DNA from 3 places in the Streptomyces sp. NPDC001796 genome. Region 2 is predicted to be linked to each of the others. Evidence: riboswitches for the same ligand, from Rfam matches in the RefSeq annotation. Region 2 holds a riboswitch; each other region holds the start of a gene.

Region 1 (7,301 bases), on a different contig from region 2:
CGGGGTGGTCACGACGAGGCGTCCACGCGCCCCGGCCACCAGGTCTCCCACCGCGCCCTGCGCTATCAGCCGGCCCTGCGCCATCACCGCCGCGTGCGTGCAGACCTGCTCGATCTCGTCCAGCAGGTGGGAGGAGAGGAAGACGGTCGTGCCGTCGGAGGCCAGTTCCCTGACCAGGGCGCGGATCTCCCGCATGCCCTGCGGGTCGAGGCCGTTGGTCGGCTCGTCCAGGACCAGGAGCCTGCGGGGCTGGAGCAGGGCGGCCGCGAGACCGAGGCGCTGCTTCATCCCCAGGGAGTACGCCTTCGCCTTCTTGCCCGCGGCCGCCGTGAGCCCGACCCGGTCGAGGGCGGCCGCGACACGCGTCCGACGGGTGCCCGGGTCGGCGGTGGGATCGGCGGCGTCGTAGCGCAGGAGGTTGTCCCGGCCGGAGAGGAAGCCGTACAGCGCCGGGCCCTCGATGAGGGCGCCGACCTGCGGGAGCACGGTGCGCGCGGCCCGGGGCATGGGCCGCCCCAGCACGCGTGCCGAGCCCGAGGTGGGCTCGATCAGGCCCATCAGCATGCGGATGGTGGTCGTCTTGCCGGAGCCGTTCGGCCCGAGGAAGCCGAAGACACTGCCCGCCGGGACGGTCAGATCGAGCCCGTCCACGGCGAGCTGCCCGCCGCGGTAGCGCTTGGTGAGGGCGCGGGTGGCGATGACCGGGGCCTCGGGGTCACTCGCCGCCCGCGCCGGTGAGTCCTTCGACTCCGCTTCCGCGGCGGGCAGTTCCTCCATGGGCTCTCCTGCTCCCCTTCGTCCGTACGCCGTACGGGGGTCACTTCCCCGCGTTCGCCGCCTTCACCAGCGCGTCCTTGGTGACCGCGCCCGCGTACACCTTGCCGTTGTCCGTGATCAGGGCGTTGACCAGGCGGGTGGAGAAGACCGTGCCCGAGCCGAACTTGCCGGTGACGTGGTCGCCGAGCGAGTTCAGGAAGCCGGAGGCCGCGCCCTCGCCGGACGGCGATCCGGACGGCACGCCGCCCTTGCTGCCGGTGTCGAACACGTAGATCGCGTTCCAGCCCTCGCCGATGGTCTTCGACGCGCTGCCCCAGGGAGTTCCCCCGGTGTCCTTGTGCTGCGCCTCGCGCCCGGCCCCCTCGTGCCCGGCCTTCAGGTCGTCGCCCTGGGTGACCTTCGTGCCCTTGGGCGGCGTGAAGTCGAACGTCGACGCGGCCGGCTTGGCGAACGAGACCTGGGTGAAGCCCACGTCCAGCACCGCCGCGCCGCCCTTCGCCGGGGTCAGCGTGAACTTCAGCGGCAGGCCGGTCTTCGCGTCCACCGCGATGCTGATCGCGCCGACCGTCGTACCCGACTGCTTCGGCCGGATGAGCAGCTTGTAGGCGTCCCGGCCCGCGACCTGGGCCGTGCCGTCGACCGCCACGGAGGTGGTCTTGTCGGCCGCCTTCAGGGCCTGATCGGCGAAGTCCCTGGGTGTGGCGGGCACGTCCTTCGGCGCCGCTTCGCCGCTCTTGTGCTCGCCCGCGCCGGTCGCGTGGTACGCCTGGTTGGACGCGCTGTCGTACGCCCACACCTGGTCGCCGTTGCGGATGACGCTGTACTCGGCGGCCTTCTCGATGAGCGAGAGCTTCTGCTTGTCCTGGCCGTCGGCGGCGACCCGCACGGTGTGGGTGCCGGAGGCCAGCTCCAGCAGCTTGGAGCTCGGGTTTGCGGCCGAGCCACCCTTGCCCTGCTCGCCCTGGGAGAGCGCGCCCGAGGCCAGGCTGTCCTCGAGGCCGCCCAGGTTGGGCAGGCCCAGGTCCGTGCTGATCGTCACGGTGCCGGACATCTGCTGGACGTCCGACTTGGCGATCTTCTCGATGAGCTGCTGCGCGCTGATCTTCGGCAGGTCGGGGTCCCCGGAACCGGCGAACGCCGGGACGAGCCCGATGGTCGCCGCCGCCACGCCCACGACCGTGACCGGGACGACGTACCGAGCGGCCCTGCGCCGCCCGTCGCGTACGTCCTCGACCTCCCGGGCGGGTGTGCTGTCGTCGGATTCGTACGGTGCCATGTGTGCCTTACCTCCGTCGTCGGCGGCGGCCTGTTGTCTGTGCACTCTCCCCAAGCTCTCGACTTCGCTCGAGCAGGGAGGTGCCCCCACCCCCTACGCCGCCATTCTCACCCGGACTCCGGTGAGGGGGTCCCCTCCATATGACCAAATCACCGGGAGGGAAGCGTCAGACCGCGGGGCCAACTCCGCGTACTTCTGGGGTATGACATGACGGGCGGGGCACGGTGCCTCACCCGTAGGGGTCGTCAGGGCGGGCCGAGAGGCGTGTGACGTGGCGCACGTCAGGCGCGGGGCTCAGTGGGGCGCGTGGCGCGTCACCCTGCCCGGTGCACCACCGCGTCGCACATCTCCGTCAGGGCCGCCTTCGCGCCGCAGTCCGGGAGCGGGGCCAGGGCCGAGCGGGCGTCCTGCGCGTAGCGGACGGCGTCGCGGCGGGCCTGCTCGAGAGCCGGATGGGCCCGGAGCCGGGCGAGGGCGTCGGCGTGGCGGGCGTCGTCCGTGAGGTCGGAGTCCAGCAGCTCGCACAGGGCGACGTCCTCCGGCAGCCCGTGCCGCTGGGCGCGCTCGCGCAGGCGCAGGACCGGGAGGGTCGCGATGCCCTCGCGCAGGTCCGTCCCCGGCGTCTTGCCGGACTCCTGGGAGTCGGAGGCGATGTCCAGGACGTCGTCGGCCAGCTGGAACGCCACGCCGAGACGCTCACCGTACTGCGTCAGCACGTCCACGACCGTCTCGTCGGCGCCCGACATCATCGCGCCGAAGCGGCACGCCACCGCCACCAGGGAGCCCGTCTTGCCGGCGAGGACGTCGAGGTAGTGCTCCACCGGGTCACGGCCGTCCCGCGGGCCCGCCGTCTCCAGGATCTGGCCGGTGACGAGCCGTTCGAACGCCTCCGCCTGGATACGGACCGCCTCCGGGCCGAGGTCGGCCAGGATGTGGGACGCGCGGGCGAACAGGAAGTCACCGGTGAGGACCGCCACCGAGTTGCCCCAGCGGCTGTTCGCGCTGGCCACCCCGCGCCGCACCTCGGCCTCGTCCATCACGTCGTCGTGGTACAGCGTGGCGAGGTGGGTGAGCTCCACGACCACGGCCGAGGGGACGACCCCCGGCGCGTACGGGTCACCGAACTGTGCCGCGAGCATGACGAGCAGCGGCCGGAACCGCTTCCCGCCCGCCCGCACGAGATGCTGCGCGGCCTCGGTGATGAAGGGCACCTCGCTCTTCGTGGCGTCGAGCAGCCCTTCCTCGACAGCGGCCAATCCGGCCTGGACATCGGCTTCCAGAGCCTGGTCCCGCACGCTCAGCCCGAACGGCCCGACGACGGTCACGTGAGGTCTCCTGTCTGCTGACGTCTGCTGACGATCACACGGTCGGTATCGAGGTCGGTCACTTGATCGATGACGTCGTCAGGCCGACTCGGCTCACCGAGTTTGTCGATCTGTCGCCGCCATCACTCAAGTCAGCGTATCCGGTCAGGTTTCGATCACCACGAGTGCCCGCTGTTCCAGGCCGGGCCGTATCGGATCACGAGAGGCATGTTCTTGATCAGGTGATACGAGCGGGTTTGGAGCGACATAGCGGAAAGCTCCCCCGCCCGGGGGCCGGCGACGCGCTCCGGCCCCCGGAAGCGCCCCTCGCATCCCGCTTCCGGAGCAGCCCCGCAACCCCCGAAGGCCTCCGCAGGACCACACGGCCCCCGGCCGCCCCGCTCGGCGCCATCACCCGGCCGGGCCCACGTCCGGTCCCGACGGGGACGCCCGGCACCCCGAGGCACGCGCGCGTACAGATCCGTACGGCTCTATACGGCCCGGCCCTTTACGGCTCCCTACGGCCCTCCATGGCTCTCCATGCCTCTCTACGGCATAGCGAGTGACGTCGGTCACGCGTTTCGATCCGGGATGAGGATTCCCGCAGATCCGGAGCATGTCCGAATTGCCCATTTTGAGCCCCATAAAAACCGCCACTCACAGGCGATCGCCGAACCTTTTGTCCGAATTGCCGCTTCAGGGCCCCGAATTACGGGTGGCGATCAAGAAAAGTGCGAGTGAATTAGGTCACGCCACCACAGAGCAAGGCGGGGCATCCGGAATCTCAACTTCCCATTTACTTATGCCAAGTTTAACCTTCCTCAACGAAATGGATCACATCCCTTATTCCCGCATTTCAAGGTCATTTACCTCGGAGTGTGACTTCCAGTCTTGTTCCCGACATGTGCTCTCGCATACCTTCCCAATCGATCCGAGCGGACCGCCGAATCCTGCCGCCGCTCGCGAGCCCATCCACCACCAACGGCAGGAGCGGGGGACCCAGGTAAGTCGCCGGACCGGACACAGCGCCGGAACGGCTTGGGGTGAAGCCGATTCCTCGGCACCGAGGACAAGGCCGGGCACCTCCCCGCCCGAACCCGACAGCTCACCTCGCAGGCGCCGGAGAGGACTACGACATGCCCGCTTTCGCCCTGCCCGCACGCCGTCGGGACCGCCGCTCCAAGGCCGCGCGCCTCACCCGTGCCCTCGCTGTCGCGGGGACGGGTGCCGCCGTTCTGGCCCTTCCGGTCCTGGGCGCCACCAGCGCTTCCGCCGCGACCCCCGCCTCCACGACGACCACGACCGCCGCCGCCAAGACCATGACGACGCGCGCCGGAAACCTCGACAGCTGGATCCGTCAGTCGCTGGTCGTCATGCGGCAGCACCGGATCCCCGGCTCCTACTACGGCATCTACCGCAACGTGATGCGTGAGTCGTCGGGCAACCCGTCCGCCATCAACCTCTGGGATTCCAACGCCCGGATGGGCATCCCGTCCAAGGGCCTCCTCCAGGTCATCGACCCGACCTTCCGCGCGTACCACGTGCCGGGCACGTCCTGGAACATCTACGACCCGGTGGCGAACATCACGGCCGCGTGCAACTACGCAGCCCACCGGTACGGCTCCATCGACAACGTCCACAGCGCGTACTGACGCTGTGCGCCGCGCGTACCGAGGCTGAGGCCGAAGGCTGAAGCCGAGGTCTAGCGGCCCCTGAAGAGTCTTTCGAGGACGACGGCGATGCCGTCGTCCTCGTTCGACTCCGTGATCTCGTCGGCGACCGCCTTGAGTTCGGGGTGGGCGTTCGCCATGGCGACGCCGCGCGCGGCCCAGTCGAACATCGGGATGTCGTTCGGCATGTCGCCGAACGCGATGGTCCGGGACGGCCCCAGACCCAGGTACTCGGCGGCGAGCGCCAGCCCCGTCGCCTTGGTGATACCGCATGGCTGGAGTTCGACCGTGCCGGGCCCGGACATGGTGACCGTCGCCAGCGAACCGACCGCGCTGCGCGCCGCCGTCGCCAACTCGTCGTCGGTCAGGGCGTGATGGCGCAGCAGCACCTTGCTGATGGGCGCGCACCACAGGTCGTCGCGCCGTTGGACCCGCACCGCGGGCAGCGTGGGGTGCGGCATGCGGTATCCGGGTTCGATGAGGGTGAGCCCGTCCACGCCGTCCTGGTCGACGGCCGCATACACCTGCCCCACCTCTGCCTCGATCTTGCCGAGCGCGGTCTCGGCCAACTCCCGGTCCAGGGTGACGGAAAACAGCAACCGGTCCGCGCCGGCGTCGTACACCTGCGCGCCCTGTCCGCACACCGCGAGCCCCCTGCCGCCCAGGTCGTCGAGCAGCGGCCGCACCCTGGGGGCAGGACGCCCCGTCACCACGAGGTGCTGCGCGCCGGCCGCGGCGGCCCGCGCCAGCGCGTCCCTCGACCGGTCGGAGAGCGTGTCGTCGCCGCGCAGCAGCGTCCCGTCCAGGTCAGTGGCGATGAGTGAATATGCGAGGGGTGCGGCCATGATCAGAGAATACGGATGGAACACCCCCACGACTCACCACGGACCAGCCGACGTCCGGCCACCCGTCGTGAACCGGCCGACCTGCGACTGACGTACGGCTGACCCCGGCCGGCCTCCGGCCCTTCTGCCGAGAACCCGTCGGCATCCGGGGCCCCTCCGGAGAACCCGTCGGCATCCGGCTCTGCAATCGTGGCCCTGTGGCCCTGTGGCCCTTCCGAGGGGGAAGGGCCACGCGGTGGTCCGGTGGCCGGCCGGGGTCAGCCGTGGGCCGTCGCCAGGTGCTTCGCCAGGCGCGGCGACGCGAACTCCGTGCCACAGACGAACCGCATCACCGGTCCGTAGGAGGCCGCCGCCGGCAGGCCCGTGAAGTACAGGCCCGGGACCGAGGACACGTAGCCGGCGCCGAGCCGGGGGGCGCCCCGGCTCACCGCCAGGCGTGTGCGCAGCTCATGGCCCAGGAAGTCCATCGCGGAGATGTCCACGCGGTAGCCGGTCGCGGCGATGACGTGGTCCGCGGTCATCTCCTCGGTGCGGCCCGTGTGGGTCCGGACCGTCAGGGCCGGGCGGCCGTCCGCCACGGACGCGCTGAGGATGCCGACGACCTCACGCACCTGCACGTTCTCCTGGAAGCGGTCGCGCAGCCACCACGCGCCGAGCGGGCCGAGGACGCGGCGCACCAGGTAGTGGCGGGTCCGGGCGGGCAGGAAGCGGTAGGGGTGGGGGTAGTAGCTCAGCGCCCACAGGGACCAGGCACGGCCGAAGGGCGACTCGGGGCGCAGCTTCGGCTGGTCCCACGGGGGCGCGCCGAAGGCGACCCTGCCCTGCCCGCGCGCCACGACGCGCACCCGTGCGCCCGCCTCGGCCGCCAGCGCCGCCGTCTCCAGCGCGGACTGGCCGGCGCCGACGACCAGCAGCTCCTTGCCGGAGAACCTGCTGAGGTCATGGTGCTGGGAGCTGTGCGAGACAGGACCGGTGGGCGTGGGGCCGTCGGCTGCCGCGGCGGCCAGCTCCGGCGGGAGGTGGGCGAGTCCCGACAGGCCGGTCGCCACCACGACCGCCCGGGCGGTGAACAACTCGCCCGAGTCCAGCTTGAGATCGAAGCCACCGCCCTTGCGGCGGTCCACGGAGACCACCCGGACCCGCTCCAGCTCGGGCACCAGCTTCTGCTGGAACCACTCCCCGTACGCGGTGAACGTCTCGACCGGGATGATGTCCTCGTCCGTCACCAGCCGGCGGATGCCCGCCGCGTCGCAGTAGTCGGCCAGGGTGTGGCCACGCTGGGGCGCGTCGATGTTCGAGGCGACCGGAGTGGACTTCAGGAGCATGCCCGCGGGCATGTTGTCGCGCCAGCTGACCATGGGCTCGCCGAAGACGCGGACCGGGATACCGCGCCCGCGCAGATGGGCGGCGGTGGACAGGCCGAACGGCC
Region 2 (7,301 bases):
TAGTACGTCGTCGGGAACGGGGTGCCGTCGGGGAGCCGCGGCGCCGTCTCCACGACGTCCGGCTGCCCGCAGGGGCACCGGTGCGCGATCGCGCGCAGCCCGCGCGGGGGGCGCCCGAGCTGCTGCTTGACGGCCTCGACGTCCGCGTCCGTCGGCTCGGTGCGCGGGGTGGGCGGCGGAGGGGTTTCCATGGCTCTCTTTCAGGCTGTCTTTCTCATGGGTGCGTCAGGGTCCGTCGGGGTGCGTCCGGGCGCGTGACGGGCACGTCAGGGCGCTGTGCGCTCACCGGCCGGACCGTCGGCCCTGTCCGCCGTGTCGGCCCTGTCGACCCCGTCCCAGAGGCCGGCGTACCAGGGGCGTACGGCCGTCGTCCGGTCCGCGCGCGACGGCTTGACCACGTCCGGGTCGATCACGATGTAGCCGGTCTCCCCCGGCATCACATAGTGCAGCCGCTGCCGGATCTGCTGCTCCGCGTAGGCGTCGTCCTGCCAGCGCGCCTTCAGGTCACGCAGCTGTTCGACGCGCTTGCGGGCCTGCTCCTGCTGCCGCTCCAGGTCGGCGATCTCGCCGCGCTGGGAGACGTACTGGCGCATCGGGTAGGCCAGTGCCACGATCAGCGAGCACAGGACGAGGGCGAGGAGCGCGGCCCGGCCGGTGAGCCGGGAGCGGCGGGCCTGGCGCCGGGTCTGGGAGCGGTAGACCCGGGCGGCCGTCTGCTCGCCGAGCAGCCTGAGCCTGGTCGCGGTGGAGAACCGGTCGCGGTCCTTCCCGGCCATGTCTCCCGCCTCCCCTTCACACGCGCGTACGTCCCCGCACACGGTACGGGACCGAGTACGGGGACGTACGTACGACCGGCCAAGCCCTGCCCGGGCTTGTCCCAGCGGCTTGCCTCGTCTCAGCCCTTGAAGCGCGGGAAGGCCGAGCGGCCGGCGTACACCGCGGCGTCGTCGAGGATCTCCTCGATGCGCAGCAGCTGGTTGTACTTGGCGACGCGCTCGGAGCGGGCCGGGGCGCCGGTCTTGATCTGACCGCAGTTGGTGGCGACGGCCAGGTCGGCGATGGTGACGTCCTCGGTCTCGCCGGAGCGGTGGGACATCATGCACTTGAAGCCGTTGCGCTGGGCCAGCTCGACGGCGTCCAGGGTCTCGGTCAGCGAGCCGATCTGGTTGACCTTGACCAGCAGGGCGTTGGCCGCGCCCTCCTCGATGCCGCGGGCGAGGCGCTCGGGGTTGGTGACGAACAGGTCGTCGCCGACCAGCTGGACCTTGTCGCCGAGCTTGTCGGTGATGACCTTCCAGCCGGCCCAGTCGTCCTCGAACAGCGGGTCCTCGATGGAGACGAGCGGGTAGGCCGCGACGAGCTCCTCGTAGTACTCCGTCATCTCGGCGGCGGAGCGCTCCTTGCCCTCGAAGAGGTACTTGCCGTCCTTGTAGAACTCGGAGGCGGCGACGTCGAGCGCGAGGGCGATCTGCTGGCCGGGGGCGTAGCCGGCCTCCTTGATGGCCTCCAGGATGAGGTCGAGGGCCTCACGGTTGGAGCCGAGGTTCGGGGCGAAGCCGCCCTCGTCGCCGAGGCCGGTGGCGAGGCCCTTGCTCTTCAGGACCTTCTTCAGCGTGTGGTAGACCTCGGTGCCCCAGCGCAGCGCCTCGGAGAAGGACTCCGCGCCGATCGGGGCGATCATGAACTCCTGGATGTCCACGTTGGAGTCGGCGTGCGAGCCGCCGTTGAGGATGTTCATCATCGGCACCGGCAGCAGGTGCGCGTTCGGGCCGCCCAGGTAGCGGAACAGGGGCAGGTCGCTGGCCTCGGAGGCGGCGTGGGCGACGGCGAGGGAGACGCCGAGGATCGCGTTGGCGCCGAGGGAGCCCTTGTTGTCGGTGGCGTCCAGGTCCATCATCGCCTGGTCGATCAGGCGCTGCTCGGTGGCGTCGTAGCCGACCAGCTCCGGGCCGATCTGCTCGATGACGGCGAGAACGGCCTTCTCGACGCCCTTGCCCTGGTAGCGGTTGGGGTCACCGTCGCGGAGCTCGATGGCCTCGAAGGCGCCGGTGGAGGCGCCGGACGGAACGGCGGCACGACCCGTGCTGCCGTCGTCGAGGCCGACCTCGACCTCGACCGTGGGGTTGCCTCGGGAGTCCAGGATTTCCCGGGCTACGACGACGTCGATGGACGGCACGAGCATCTCCTTCTTGGATGTGACGCTGGAAGTGCGGGGCTGTCTGCCTTGCGGCTGTGCCTTGCGACTAGAGCCTAACCGCCCCGGGCTGTCGGCCGACCTACCGACCGTCCCGTGGACAGGGTGACGGTACACATTGTTCCCGTTCGGAACAAAGGGCGGGGGAAAGGTCCGGTGAAATCCGTGCGGCCGGACGGCGAACGGGCCGGACAGCGAACGGGCCGGACAACGGCGAGGCGGACAGCAAAAGCCCCGCTCCGGCGCGTACGGGGGAACACGCGCCGGAGCGGGGAGCCCGTGGGGACGGGGGGTGGGCCCTCACGTGACCCCCACGGTGGGGGTCACGCCTGGCAGGGGCCTGTGGCCCGGCTACCGGGTGGCTGTCACTTCAGGTGCAGCTGCTGGCCCGGGTAGATCAGGTCGGCGTCCTGGATGATGTCCTTGTTCAGGTCGAAGAGCTTCTTCCAGCCGCCCTGGACGTGGTGGCTCGCGGCGATCGAGCTGAGGGTGTCGCCCTTGACCACCTTGTACTCGCCGTCGCCCTTCTTGACCTTCTGACCGGTCGGGGTGGTGACCGTCTTCTTCGGGGCCGTGCGCTGCACGGAGCGGTTGGCCGCCTGCTGCTCGGTCGAGCGAGTGGTGGTGCTCTTCGGGGCGCTCTTGGCACCGCTCGACGAGCCGGTGGCCGCGGCGCCGTTGTACGTGGCGTTGGTCAGGCCCTTGCCGCACACCGGCCAGGCGCCCTTGCCCTGGCCCGCGAGGACCTTCTCGGCGACGGCTATCTGCTGGCCCTTGGTGGCCAGGTCGGCGCGGGAGGCGTAGGCGGTGCCGCCGTACGCGGCCCAGGTGGAGTTCGTGAACTGCAGACCGCCGTAGAAGCCGTTGCCGGTGTTGATGTGCCAGTTGCCGCCGGACTCGCACTGGGCGACGGCGTCCCACTGGGCGGCGGTGGCCGCGGAGGCGTTTCCGGCCGCGAGGAGCGGGCCGGCGATGGCAGCGCCGGCGACACCGGCGAGCGCGATGGCACGGGTGGCCTTGGACGGGCGGCGGTGCTTGCCGTTGCCGGAACACAGCATGGTTCGTTCCCCTCACCGACGCCTGCGAGGTGAGCTGTCGGGTTCGGGCCGGTTGAGTTGCCCGGCCGTGCCCTTGCGGGACACGGCTTCACCCCGAGCCGCTTCCGGTCAACTCCCGGACGCGGCGCCTACCTTGGGTCCCCCGCTCCTGCCTACGGCGCTTGACGCGACGACTGTTCCCGTACGGCCGCTGGCAGGATTCGGCGTTGCGACCGCAGGGGCTCGCTGTGGCGAGCGATCACGACCGTAAGCAGTCGATCGCCGGAATTTCAAAGACGATCAGGGCTTATGAGACTCATATCTCACTTTCCCTAAACGGGACATTCAGCGCGAAATAGGTCGTGAACTTCCGCCACGCAAGGGGCAGTTCAGGACGAGCCGCCGGCCGGGTCGGCGTCGAGCGCAAGGCTCTGACCGGGAAGGATGAGGTTCGGGTCGGCACCGACCGTCCGCTTGTTCGCCTCGTACAGCGCCGTCCATCCACCGCTGAGTTCAAGGGAGTCGGCGATGGACGACAGATTGTCCCCGGGGCGGACGGTGTACGAGCCGTCGACGGCGTCGCGCGCGTCCGCGGTGCCGCGTGAGGCGTGCCGGCCGGAGGCGTCCGACGTACGGCCGTCCGCGACGCTCTCGTCGGCACTGTCGCCGCGATGGCGACCGGCGCTCGAGGTCTCGGCCGAACTCGCCCCGGATGAGGCGTCGTTCTGTGCCGACTCGTCCGGGTCATCGCTCTTCGTCGTGGCCGTCGGCGCACTGCCGGACCCCTGTGCGCTCTTGGCGGCGTCGGCGGTCGACGCCTCGGACGAGGACGAGGACGAGGAGGGCGAAGGGGACGAAGAGGATGAAGAAGGCGACGGAGTGGTCGACGCAGACGATCCGGACGAGTCGGACAGACCGGAGTCAAGTCCGGCCCCGAGACCGGAGTCGAGGCCGGAGTCGGAGGACGATCCGCCGCCGGACGCCGAGTCCCCGGCGACACCCGTGTCGACGCCGGCGGAGCCGGAGTCCTTGCTCAGACCGTTCAGCAGGCCGCAGGTGCCCCAGACCCCGACGCCCCGGGCCGCCAGGACCTTCTCGGCGACCGCGATCTGCTGCGAGCGGCTCGCCTGGTCGGGGCTCGGCGCATAGTCGAGACCCCCGTACTTGTCCCACTCGTCCTGCGTCAACTGCAGCCCGCCGTAGCGGCCGTTGCCGGTGTCCGCGCTCCATGAGCCACCGCTGACGCACTCCGCGACCTGGTCCCAGGTGGTGCCGGTGGCCGCGCTCGCACCGGTGGCGCCGAGCAGCGGGATCGCGATCGCTGATCCGGTCACCCCTGCCGCGACGAGGAGAGCCGGAGCCTGACGGGGGCGACGGTGACGACCGTTCCCGGAGAGCATGCGGTTGCCTTTCACACGACAGCATCGAACGACGCGACGGCCGTGGCGTGCGGACCGCCGCGTTGCTGCGTGAACGTATCGGCACTAGATCGCTTGTCACAAGTTAATGCAGCGTAGATCACGTGAAGATCACAGAGGTGAGATCCTGTCACCTTCTTGTGACCATCGGCGTGTTCGTCGTGTCATGTCCGGATGTCGGCGGGAGCTTCGTGACCTTTCTCCGGTACCGGTGTGAACGCCACGGGCAGCGTGCGCAGGCCCCGCATGATGAGTCCGCCGCGCCATCGCAGGTCGGACGGGTCGACCGCGAGCCGCAGGTCGGGCAGGCGGGTCAGGAGCGTGGCGAGCGCCGTCTGTCCCTCCAGGCGGGCCAGGGGAGCGCCCAGGCAGTAGTGGATGCCGTGCCCGTACCCGAGGTGCTGGTTGTCGCGGCGGGAGAGGTCGAGGACGTCCGGGTCGGCGAAGCGCGCCGGATCCCGGTCCGCGGCGGCCAGGACCACCAGGACGGGGTCGCCGGGGGCGATGTCCTGCCCGCCGATGGTGAGCGGCCGCGTGGCGAACCGCCAGGTGGCCAGCTCCACCGGACCGTCGTAGCGCAGCAGCTCCTCGACGCCGGTCTCGAGCAGGTCGCGTTCCCCGGCGGCGAGCGACCGCTGCAGACGGGCCCGCTGCCCGGGGTGCCCGAGGAGCGCGAACGTGCCGTTCCCGATGAGGTTGACGGTGGTCTCGAACCCGGCGAAGAGCAGGATGAAGGCCATCGCGGCGGCCTCGTTCTCGGTGAGGTGCTCGCCGTGGTCGGAGGCGCGGATGAGCCCGGAGATGAGGTCCTCGCCGGGGCCGGGCTCGGCGGGCAGCGCCTGGCGCTTGCGGTGGATGAGGTCGGCGAGGTAGCCGCGCATCCTCTTCACCGACCGCGCGACGCCGCCTCGCGGTCCGCCCCCGTGCCGGATCATCATCCCGGCCCAGTCCCGGAAGTCGTCCTGGTCCTCGCGCGGGACGCCGAGCATGTCGCAGATGGCGTAGATGGGGAGCGGGAAGGCGAACTCGTGGATGAGGTCGGCCTCTCCCCTGCCCGCGAACCGGTCGATGAGATGGTCGGTCAGTTCCTGCACCCGCGGCGCGAACTCCGCGACACGCCGGGGCGTGAAGGCCTTGGAGACGAGCCGGCGCAGCCGGGTGTGGTCCGGCGGGTCGATGTTGAGCAGATGCGTCATCAGCTCGGCCTTGCGCTCGCCGGGGATGCCGGTCTTGCCCTTGGCGTGCGCGGGCTCGTCGTGGTGCGCCGGGTTCTTGCTCAGCCGTTGGTCGGCGAGGGCCTGCTTGGCATCCGCGTACCGGGTGACCAGCCAGGCCTCGACACCGCTCGGCAGCCTCGTCCGGTGCACGGGGGCGTGCTCGCGGAGCCAGGCGTAGGCGGGGTACGGGTCGGCTGCGAACTCCCAGGTGAACAGTTCGGGGGCGGGGGAGGCGGTCTGGCCGTTCACTGCTCCGAGCCCCCGCTCTCCACCTCCCGGATCGCGTCCCGGTACGCGCGTGCCGCCGCGCGCAGGGCCGCCTCCGGGTCCACGCCCTCCGCCTCCGCGCGCGCGGCCAGCGCCAGCAGCTCGTAGCCGATGCCGTCGCCCTGCGGGAGCGGGACGTCGAGGCCCGCCGTGCGGACCCGGGAGTGCAGCTTCGCGGCGAGGGCGAGGCCCGGCTGGCCGAGCGGGATGCCCTCCGTCACCGACGTGCGCCGCTTCTCGACCGCCTTGGTCCTCAGCCAGTGCTCCTTGACCTCCTCCGGCGTCGTCGCGGTCTCGTCCCCGAACACGTGCGGATGGCGGTGGATCAGCTTGGCGACGATCCCGCCCGCCACGTCGTCGATGGAGAACGGCGCCTGAGGGTGCTCCTCGGCTATCCGGGCGTGGAAGACGACCTGGAGCAGGACGTCGCCCAGCTCCTCCCGCAGCTCCTCGCGGTCGCCCGCCTCGATGGCCTCGACCAGTTCGTACGCCTCCTCGATGCCGTACTTGGCCAGGCCCAGGTGGGTCTGCCGGGACGACCAGGGGCACTCGGCGCGGATGCGGTCCATGACCTGCACCAGGTCCAGGAGACGGGCGCCCGGGAGGTCGTACGACGCGGGCAGCAGTTCCAGCTCCGGCATGTGGACGCGCCCCGATCCGGCGAGGCGCGCCAGGCCGTCCGTCAGCGCGGGCTCACCCTCACCCGTGGCGACGACGACCACCGTGCGGCCGCCGGCGCAGGCGTCGACCAGCTGCTGCGCGCTCGGCGCGCTCTCCTCGACCGCTATGCCCGCCTCGCGCAGATAGGGCAGCTGCGGGTGCGCGCCGTCCGCGCACAGGACCCGGTCGGCGGCGTGCAGTGCCTGCCAGGCGGGCCAGGACAGGAGACCGGGCGCGACCCGGTGGCTGGTGGTGAGCAGGACGATCCGGCCGGGCTCGGCGGTCGCCTCCGGTCCCGGGGCCGCTTCGAAGCTGGTTGCGTTCACCCTCCGAACGTAACGCACGCCACGGACGGCCCCCGGAGTTGTCCACAGGCGAGGACCAGCGTTCCTGGAGTTGTCCACAGGCGAGGACCAGCGTTCCTGGAGTCGTCCGCAGGCCCGGAGCACCGCCCCGGGCCCCGAACCGCCCGTCTACGCCGTCTGCTGCGCAGCCGCCGCCGTGACCT
Region 3 (7,301 bases), on a different contig from region 2:
AGCTGCTCCAGGATCGCCTCCGGCACGAAGCCGTTCTTGATCTCGATGACCAGGCGCAGGCCGTGCTGCCGGTCGGTGAGGTCCTTGACGTCGGCGATCCCCTGGAGCTTCTTCGAGCCCACCAGGTCCTTGATCTTGGCGATCACCTTCTCCGGGCCGACCGTGAAGGGCAGCTCGGTGACGACGAGACCCTTGCGGCGCGCCGTCACGTCCTCCACGGAGACCGTGGCCCGCATCCTGAAGGTGCCGCGGCCCGTCTCGTACGCGTCGCGGATCCCGGGCAGCCCCACGATCCGGCCGCCGGTGGGCAGGTCCGGGCCCGGGACGTGCTTCATCAGAGCGTCCAGGTCCGCGTTCGGATACCTGATCAGATGACGGGCGGCCGCGATCACCTCGCGCAGGTTGTGCGGCGGCATGTTCGTCGCCATGCCGACCGCGATGCCCGACGCGCCGTTCACCAGCAGGTTCGGGAAGGCGGCGGGCAGGGCCACCGGCTCCTGCTCCTGGCCGTCGTAGTTGGGCGCGAAATCGACCGTGTCCTCGTCGATCGACTCGGTCATCAGACCCGTCGCCTCGGCCATCCGGCACTCGGTGTACCGCATGGCGGCCGGCGGGTCGTCGTTGCCCAGCGAGCCGAAGTTGCCGTGGCCGTCGACCAGGGGCACGCGCATCGAGAACGGCTGGGCCATGCGCACCAGGGCGTCGTAGATCGACGCGTCGCCGTGCGGATGCAACTTGCCCATGACCTCGCCGACGACGCGGGCGCACTTCACATAGCCGCGGTCGGGGCGCAGGCCCATCTCGTTCATCTGGTAGACGATCCGCCGGTGCACCGGCTTGAGGCCGTCCCGGGCGTCCGGCAGGGCCCTCGAGTAGATGACCGAGTACGCGTATTCGAGGAAGGAGCCCTGCATCTCGTCCACGACGTCGATGTCGAGGATCTTCTCCTCGTACGAGTCGTCGGGTGGCGGGGTCTTCGTGCTGCGGCGGGCCATCGCTGCCGGCTCCTTCACCGTCTGTGCTGGGCATGGAAACGAATCTGACGCCGACCATTGTGGACCGCCGCACCGACAACGGGGACCGGGGCCCTTCCGAGGGGCCGTGAACCGGCCCGGCGGCGATCACGACCGTCCCGCCCCCGACGCGTCAACAGCGAGCGTCCCCCACCCCCCGTAATCATGGTCTCGCTCTCGGCGTACGCCGCCCGGGAACTTCGCCACCGGTCGGCGCGCTTGCATACAGTGACAGGACCGGCAGGAAACCGCGGTTTCCGCGAAAGCTCCGCGATCGAAGGGACGTACATGCCCATGGGTCACACGGCCACAGCCGAGGCAGGCTCCGGGGGCCTGACAGCGACCGAGCACCGCTTGGCCAACGGCCTGCGCGTGGTGCTCTCCGAGGACCACCTGACCCCGGTCGCGGCGGTGTGCCTCTGGTACGACGTCGGCTCCCGCCACGAAGTTCAGGGGCGCACGGGTCTCGCCCACCTCTTCGAGCACCTGATGTTCCAGGGCTCCGCCCAGGTCAAGGGCAACGGCCACTTCGAGCTGGTGCAGGGAGCGGGCGGCTCGCTCAACGGCACCACCAGCTTCGAGCGCACCAACTACTTCGAGACCATGCCCGCCCACCAGCTGGAGCTCGCCCTCTGGCTGGAGGCCGACCGCATGGGCTCCCTGCTCGCCGCGCTCGACGACGAGTCCATGGAGAACCAGCGGGACGTCGTGAAGAACGAGCGCCGCCAGCGCTACGACAACGTCCCCTACGGCACCGCCTTCGAGAGGCTGACCGCCCTCGCCTACCCGGAGGGCCACCCCTACCACCACACGCCGATCGGGTCGATGGCCGACCTGGACGCGGCCACCCTGGAGGACGCACGCGCGTTCTTCCGCACCTACTACGCGCCGAACAACGCGGTGCTGTCCGTCGTCGGCGACATCGACCCCCAGCAGACCCTGGCCTGGATCGAGAAGTACTTCGGGTCCATCCCGTCCCACGACGGCAAGCCCCAGCCGCGCGACGGCTCGCTGCCCGAGATCATCGGCGAGCAGCTGCGCGAGGTCGTCGAGGAGGAGGTTCCGGCGCGTGCCCTGATGGCCGCCTACCGGCTGCCGCACGACGGTACGCGCGCGTGCGACGCGGCCGACCTGGCGCTCACGATCCTCGGCGGCGGCGAGTCCTCCCGCCTGTACAACCGGCTCGTGCGCCGTGACCGCACCGCCGTCGCCGCCGGGTTCGGCCTGCTGCGGCTCGCCGGAGCGCCTTCGCTCGGATGGCTGGACGTGAAGACCTCCGGCGACGTCGAGGTGCCCGTCATCGAGGCCGCCATCGACGAGGAGCTCGCCCGGTTCGCCGAGCGGGGCCCGACGGCCGAGGAAATGGAGCGCGCCCAGGCCCAGTTGGAGCGCGAGTGGCTGGACCGGCTCGGCACGGTCGCGGGCCGTGCCGACGAACTGTGCCGGTACGCCGTGCTGTTCGGCGACCCCCAGCTCGCCCTGACCGCCGTGAAGCGCGTGCTCGAGGTCACCGCCGAGGAGGTGCAGGAGGTCGCCAAGGCCCGCCTGCGCCCCGACAACCGCGCGGTGCTCGTGTACGAACCGGTCGGGGCCGAGGCCGGGGCCCCGGAAGCAGCCGAGACCAGCGACGAGACCGAGGAGTCGGCGAAGTGAGCGAGCTCGCGACCATGGAGTTCCACCCGCAGCCCCAGCCCGGCGAGGCCCGGCCCTGGGCTTTCCCGGCGCCCGAGCGGGGCACGCTCGACAACGGCCTGACCGTGCTGCGCTGCCACCGCCCCGGCCAGCAGGTCGTCGCCGTCGAGGTGCTCCTCGACGCTCCCCTGGACGCCGAGCCGGCCGGCCTCGACGGCGTCGCCACGATCATGGCGCGCGCCTTCTCCGAGGGCACCGACAAGCACTCCGCCGAGGAGTTCGCCGCCGAGCTGGAGCGCTGCGGCGCCACCCTCGACTCGCACGCCGACCACCCCGGCGTCCGCCTCTCCCTGGAGGTTCCGGTCTCCCGCCTCCCCAAGGCGCTCGGACTGCTCGCCGACGCACTGAGGTCGCCGGCGTTCGCGGACAGCGAGGTGGAGCGCCTGGTACGCAACCGCCTCGACGAGATCCCGCACGAGATGGCCAACCCGGCGCGCCGCGCCGCCAAGGAGCTCTCCAAGGAGCTGTTCCCGGCGTCCTCGCGCATGTCGCGCCCGCGCCAGGGCACCGAGGAGACGGTCGAGAACATCGACGCCGCGGCCGTCCGCGCCTTCTACGAGCGGTACGTGCGCCCCGCGACGTCCACCGCGGTCGTGGTCGGCGACCTCACCGGGATCGATCTGGACGAGCTCCTGGGCGACACCCTCGGCGCCTGGACGGGGGAGCCCTCCAAGCCGCGACCGGTGCCCCCGGTGAGCGCCGACGACACCGGCCGCGTGATCATCGTGGACCGTCCCGGCGCCGTCCAGACACAGCTGCTCATCGGCCGTGTCGGGCCCGACCGCCACGACCGCGTGTGGCCGGCCCAGGTGCTCGGCACGTACTGCCTCGGTGGCACCCTCACCTCCCGCCTGGACCGCGTCCTGCGCGAGGAGAAGGGCTACACCTACGGGGTGCGGGCCTTCGGACAGGTGCTGCGCTCCGCGCCCGACGGCACGGGCGCCGCGATGCTCGCCATCAGCGGCTCCGTCGACACGCCGAACACCGGTCCGGCGCTCGACGACCTGTGGAAGGTGCTGCGCACCCTGGCCGCCGAGGGCCTGACGGACGCCGAGCGCGACGTCGCCGTACAGAACCTGGTGGGGGTGGCACCGCTGAAGTTCGAGACGGCGGCGGCCGTGGCGAGCACGCTCGCCGACCAGGTCGAGCAGCACCTGCCGGACGACTACCAGTCGACGCTGTATCAGCAGCTGGCCGCCACGGGCACGGTGGAGGCCACCGCGGCGGTGGTGAGCGCCTTCCCCGTGGACCGTCTGGTCACCGTGCTGGTGGGCGACGCCGCGCAGATCAAGGAGCCTGTCGAGGCGCTCGGCATCGGTGAAGTGAGCGTCGTCGCCGCCGAGTAGAGCGGACCGTACGCGCGCGTGCGCCGCGCTGTCCCGGGGCCCTGGTGACTTTCCGTGTCACCAGGGCCCCACCCGTTGGCGGGTTTGTCCGTATTGCCACAGAGGCTGCCTCTCTGCCCTGTGGGATGCGCTACAAACCCCGTTCTCCGTTTGCTGATTGAAAGCCAGTCCCCTTAGCTTCGTTCGGGCTGTCCGTCAGGCAGTGCGCCGCACCCGCGGCACCGGACAGTCATCGCCGAGTCCCCGTACGGCGCGAGCCAGGGGAGCCGGGGACCCAAAACCACAGTCCCTGGGGTGAATCGGGCGCGAGCCCGTAGGAGACCTTCCTGCTCCGAACCCGTCAGCTAACCCGGTAGGCGAGAGGGAAGGAAAGGACCAGCCACTTCATGGCGTTCACCTGCGCCACCGGGAAGCACCGTCGCCCGAGCCGCGTGAAGCGTACGACTGCGAACGCCGTCGGTGTCGCCGCGCTCACCACCACCGGTGTCATCGGCACCCTGGCCGCCCCGGCCCTCGCCGCCGGCGCCCCCGTCGAGCAGACCGGGCTGATCCAGGCCGTCACCCTCGGTGACTCGGTCGCCGAGAAGATCGACGCACAGGCCGCCGCACAGAAGCAGGCCGCCGAACAGAAGCAGGCCGAGGAGGCCGCGCGCAGGAAGGCCGCCGAGAAGGCCCGCCAGGAGCGCGAGGCCAAGGAGCGGGCCGCACGCGAGGCCGAGCGCAGGCGTCTCAACATGTTCGTGCCGCCGATCTCCGACTCCTACGTCTCCACCGGTTACAAGTCCGGTGGCTCCCTGTGGTCCTCCGGCTCCCACACGGGCATCGACTTCCACGCCGCCACGGGCACGCCCGTGCACGCCGTCGGCGCCGGCACCGTCGTCCAGACGGGCTGGGGCGGCGCGTACGGCAACCAGATCGTCATCAGGATGAACGACGGCACCTACACCCAGTACGGCCACCTGTCGTCCATCGGCGTCTTCGTGGGCCAGCGGGTCGTCCCGGGCCAGCAGATAGCCCTCTCCGGGGCCACCGGCAACACCACTGGGCCGCACCTGCACTTCGAGGCCCGCACCACTCCCGAGTACGGCTCGGACATCGACCCCGTCGCCTACCTGCGCTCGCACGGCGTGAACGTCTGACGGTCCGCGCCCGCGACAGGCTCGCCCGCATCCGACGGCCCCGGCTGATCAGCCGGGGCCGTCGTCGGCTTTCGAACGGTTGTCTGTCCAAAAAATATCCCTGGATTCCGGCCCGCCGTCGGAAATTCCGGCCCACTGCAATAGAGTCGGTTGAACGCGCGTCAATCGCGTACGTTTCACGGGGATTAAGACGGAGGTCGGTCATGCGTATTCCGGCGCACTCGGTCTGCACGGCGATCCGTGATGACATCGTCGCGGGTGTCTACGAGCGCGGCAGCCGGCTCACCGAGGAACTCCTCGCGCGGCGCTACGGCGTCTCCCGCGTCCCCGTGCGCGAGGCGCTGCGCACCCTGGAGGCCGAGGGCTTCGTCGTCACCCGCCGGCACGCGGGGGCGTGCGTGGCCGAACCCACCGAGCAGGAGGCCGCCGACCTGCTGGAGATGCGGATGCTGCTGGAGCCGCTCGGGGCCGCGCGGGCCGCGCAGCGGCGTACCGAGGCCCACCTCAAGGTGCTGCGCGGCCTGGTCCGGTTGGGCCAGGAGCGGGCCAGGAGGGGCCACAGCGATGATCTGCGCTCCCTGGGCGGCTGGTTCCACGAGACGCTGGCACAGGCCTGCGGGAGCCCCGCGCTGACCTCGACGCTCGCCCAGCTGCGGCACAAGATCACATGGATGTACGCGGTCGATGCGCCGGTCAGCCCCGTGGAGTCCTGGGCCGAGCACGGCGGCATCGTGGACGCCGTCGCGCGCGGGGACAGCGAGCGGGCGCGGGCGATCACGGCGCTGCACACGGAACACTCCACGGCCGCGCACCGGCTCCGCTTTCCCGGCGGGACGGACCGCGCGGACCGCGTGAGAACTTCGCAACACCCCGTAAACATGTCGGCGCTCCGGCATTAACACGGGCGCCGTATACAAAGAGGGATATTCGGTTGGAGCCCTGTTTTCGGCTGCCCGTTTTCCGCGTACGTCCGTAAATTCGGCGTGCGTCGTTTCGGCATGTCCTGTGCGGCTTTATTCGTCGTGACGAAAAAACACGTGCGCCGTTTTTATTGCGTGCGCCGTTCCTCGCCGTTCTGCCCCTTCCTCGCCGTCGCCTGCGCCGGGACCGCGGGCATCGCCGGTTCCGCCCCTCTCCGGCGGAGCTTGCCCGGAATGGCAAAAGCCGCGCCGCCATGACGGCGGCGCGGCTGAAGCACGGTGCTGCTGCCCGAAGGGTCAGACGGTCTCGGGGAGTTCCTCGAGGCCCTCGGCGACCAGCTTGGCCAGGCGGTCGAGCGCGGCGTCCGCGCCCTCCGCGTCGGAGGCCAGGACGATCTCCTCGCCGCCCTGGGCGCCGAGGCCCAGAACCGCCAGCATGGATGCGGCGTTGACGGGGGTGCCGCCCGCCTTGGCGATCGTCACCGGGATGCCGGAGGCGGTGGCTGCCCGGACGAAGATGGAGGCGGGGCGGGCGTGGAGACCCTCGGCCCAGCCGACGTTGACGCGGCGCTCAGCCATGTGTTGCTGCCCTTCAGGTGTATCAGGGTTGTCTAGACCAGTGTTCCATAGGTGAAGCGTGCCCGGAAGGCCGTCGTCCGTCCTCGGCGGGCCGGGACCGGTCCCCTCAGCCTGCCTCGCGCCGCCTGCGCACGCGAGCCTTACTCTGGGGCCCATGCAGACCACGTCGGACCGGCACGAGTACCCCGCCCACTGGGAAGCCGACGTGGTGCTGCGCGACGGCGGCACCGCGCGCATCAGGCCCATCACCGTCGATGACGCCGAGCGCCTCGTCAGCTTCTACGAGCAGGTCTCGGACGAGTCGAAGTACTACCGCTTCTTCGCGCCGTACCCGCGCCTGTCCGCCAAGGACGTCCACCGCTTCACGCACCACGACTTTGTGGACAGGGTGGGACTCGCGGCCACGGTCGGCGGCGAGTTCATCGCAACCGTACGCTATGACCGCATCGGTACCGACGGCCTGCCCGCCTCCGCGCCTGCCGACGAGGCCGAGGTCGCCTTCCTCGTGCAGGACGCGCACCAGGGACGGGGCGTCGCCTCCGCCCTGCTCGAACACATCGCGGCGGTGGCCAGGGAGCGCGGCATCCGCCGGTTCGCCGCCGAGGTGCTGCC

Evidence for each region. A riboswitch is a leader RNA that binds a small molecule or an ion and turns the genes downstream of it on or off. The one in region 2 is predicted to bind cyclic di-AMP.
Region 1: another riboswitch for cyclic di-AMP. It lies ahead of ACFYZE_RS15610 (transglycosylase SLT domain-containing protein); the one in region 2 lies ahead of ACFYZE_RS24980 (transglycosylase family protein).
Region 3: another riboswitch for cyclic di-AMP. It lies ahead of ACFYZE_RS12640 (M23 family metallopeptidase); the one in region 2 lies ahead of ACFYZE_RS24980 (transglycosylase family protein).

Annotation. Positions count from the first base shown of each region.
Region 1 is NZ_JBIAUC010000006.1:307,620-314,920, forward strand. It holds gene ACFYZE_RS15595 (ABC transporter ATP-binding protein) at 1-777, opposite strand, end outside; gene ACFYZE_RS15600 (outer membrane lipoprotein carrier protein LolA) at 818-2,053, opposite strand; gene ACFYZE_RS15605 (polyprenyl synthetase family protein) at 2,368-3,378, opposite strand; cyclic di-AMP (ydaO/yuaA leader) riboswitch at 4,324-4,489, shown strand; gene ACFYZE_RS15610 (transglycosylase SLT domain-containing protein) at 4,494-5,009, shown strand; gene ACFYZE_RS15615 (HAD family hydrolase) at 5,060-5,872, opposite strand; gene ACFYZE_RS15620 (FAD-dependent oxidoreductase) at 6,130-7,301, opposite strand, start outside.
Region 2 is NZ_JBIAUC010000013.1:162,206-169,506, reverse strand. It holds gene ACFYZE_RS24995 (DUF501 domain-containing protein) at 1-191, opposite strand, end outside; gene ACFYZE_RS24990 (septum formation initiator family protein) at 267-776, opposite strand; gene eno (phosphopyruvate hydratase) at 896-2,182, opposite strand; gene ACFYZE_RS24980 (transglycosylase family protein) at 2,560-3,252, opposite strand; cyclic di-AMP (ydaO/yuaA leader) riboswitch at 3,257-3,422, opposite strand; gene ACFYZE_RS24975 (transglycosylase family protein) at 3,621-4,631, opposite strand; gene ACFYZE_RS24970 (cytochrome P450) at 4,814-6,115, opposite strand; gene ACFYZE_RS24965 (nucleoside triphosphate pyrophosphohydrolase) at 6,112-7,119, opposite strand; gene ACFYZE_RS24960 (SurA N-terminal domain-containing protein) at 7,267-7,301, opposite strand, start outside.
Region 3 is NZ_JBIAUC010000005.1:124,056-131,356, forward strand. It holds gene ACFYZE_RS12625 (DNA topoisomerase (ATP-hydrolyzing) subunit A) at 1-995, opposite strand, end outside; gene ACFYZE_RS12630 (M16 family metallopeptidase) at 1,302-2,666, shown strand; gene ACFYZE_RS12635 (M16 family metallopeptidase) at 2,663-4,051, shown strand; cyclic di-AMP (ydaO/yuaA leader) riboswitch at 4,275-4,425, shown strand; gene ACFYZE_RS12640 (M23 family metallopeptidase) at 4,438-5,190, shown strand; gene ACFYZE_RS12645 (GntR family transcriptional regulator) at 5,394-6,089, shown strand; gene ACFYZE_RS12650 (HPr family phosphocarrier protein) at 6,408-6,689, opposite strand; gene ACFYZE_RS12655 (GNAT family N-acetyltransferase) at 6,844-7,301, shown strand, end outside.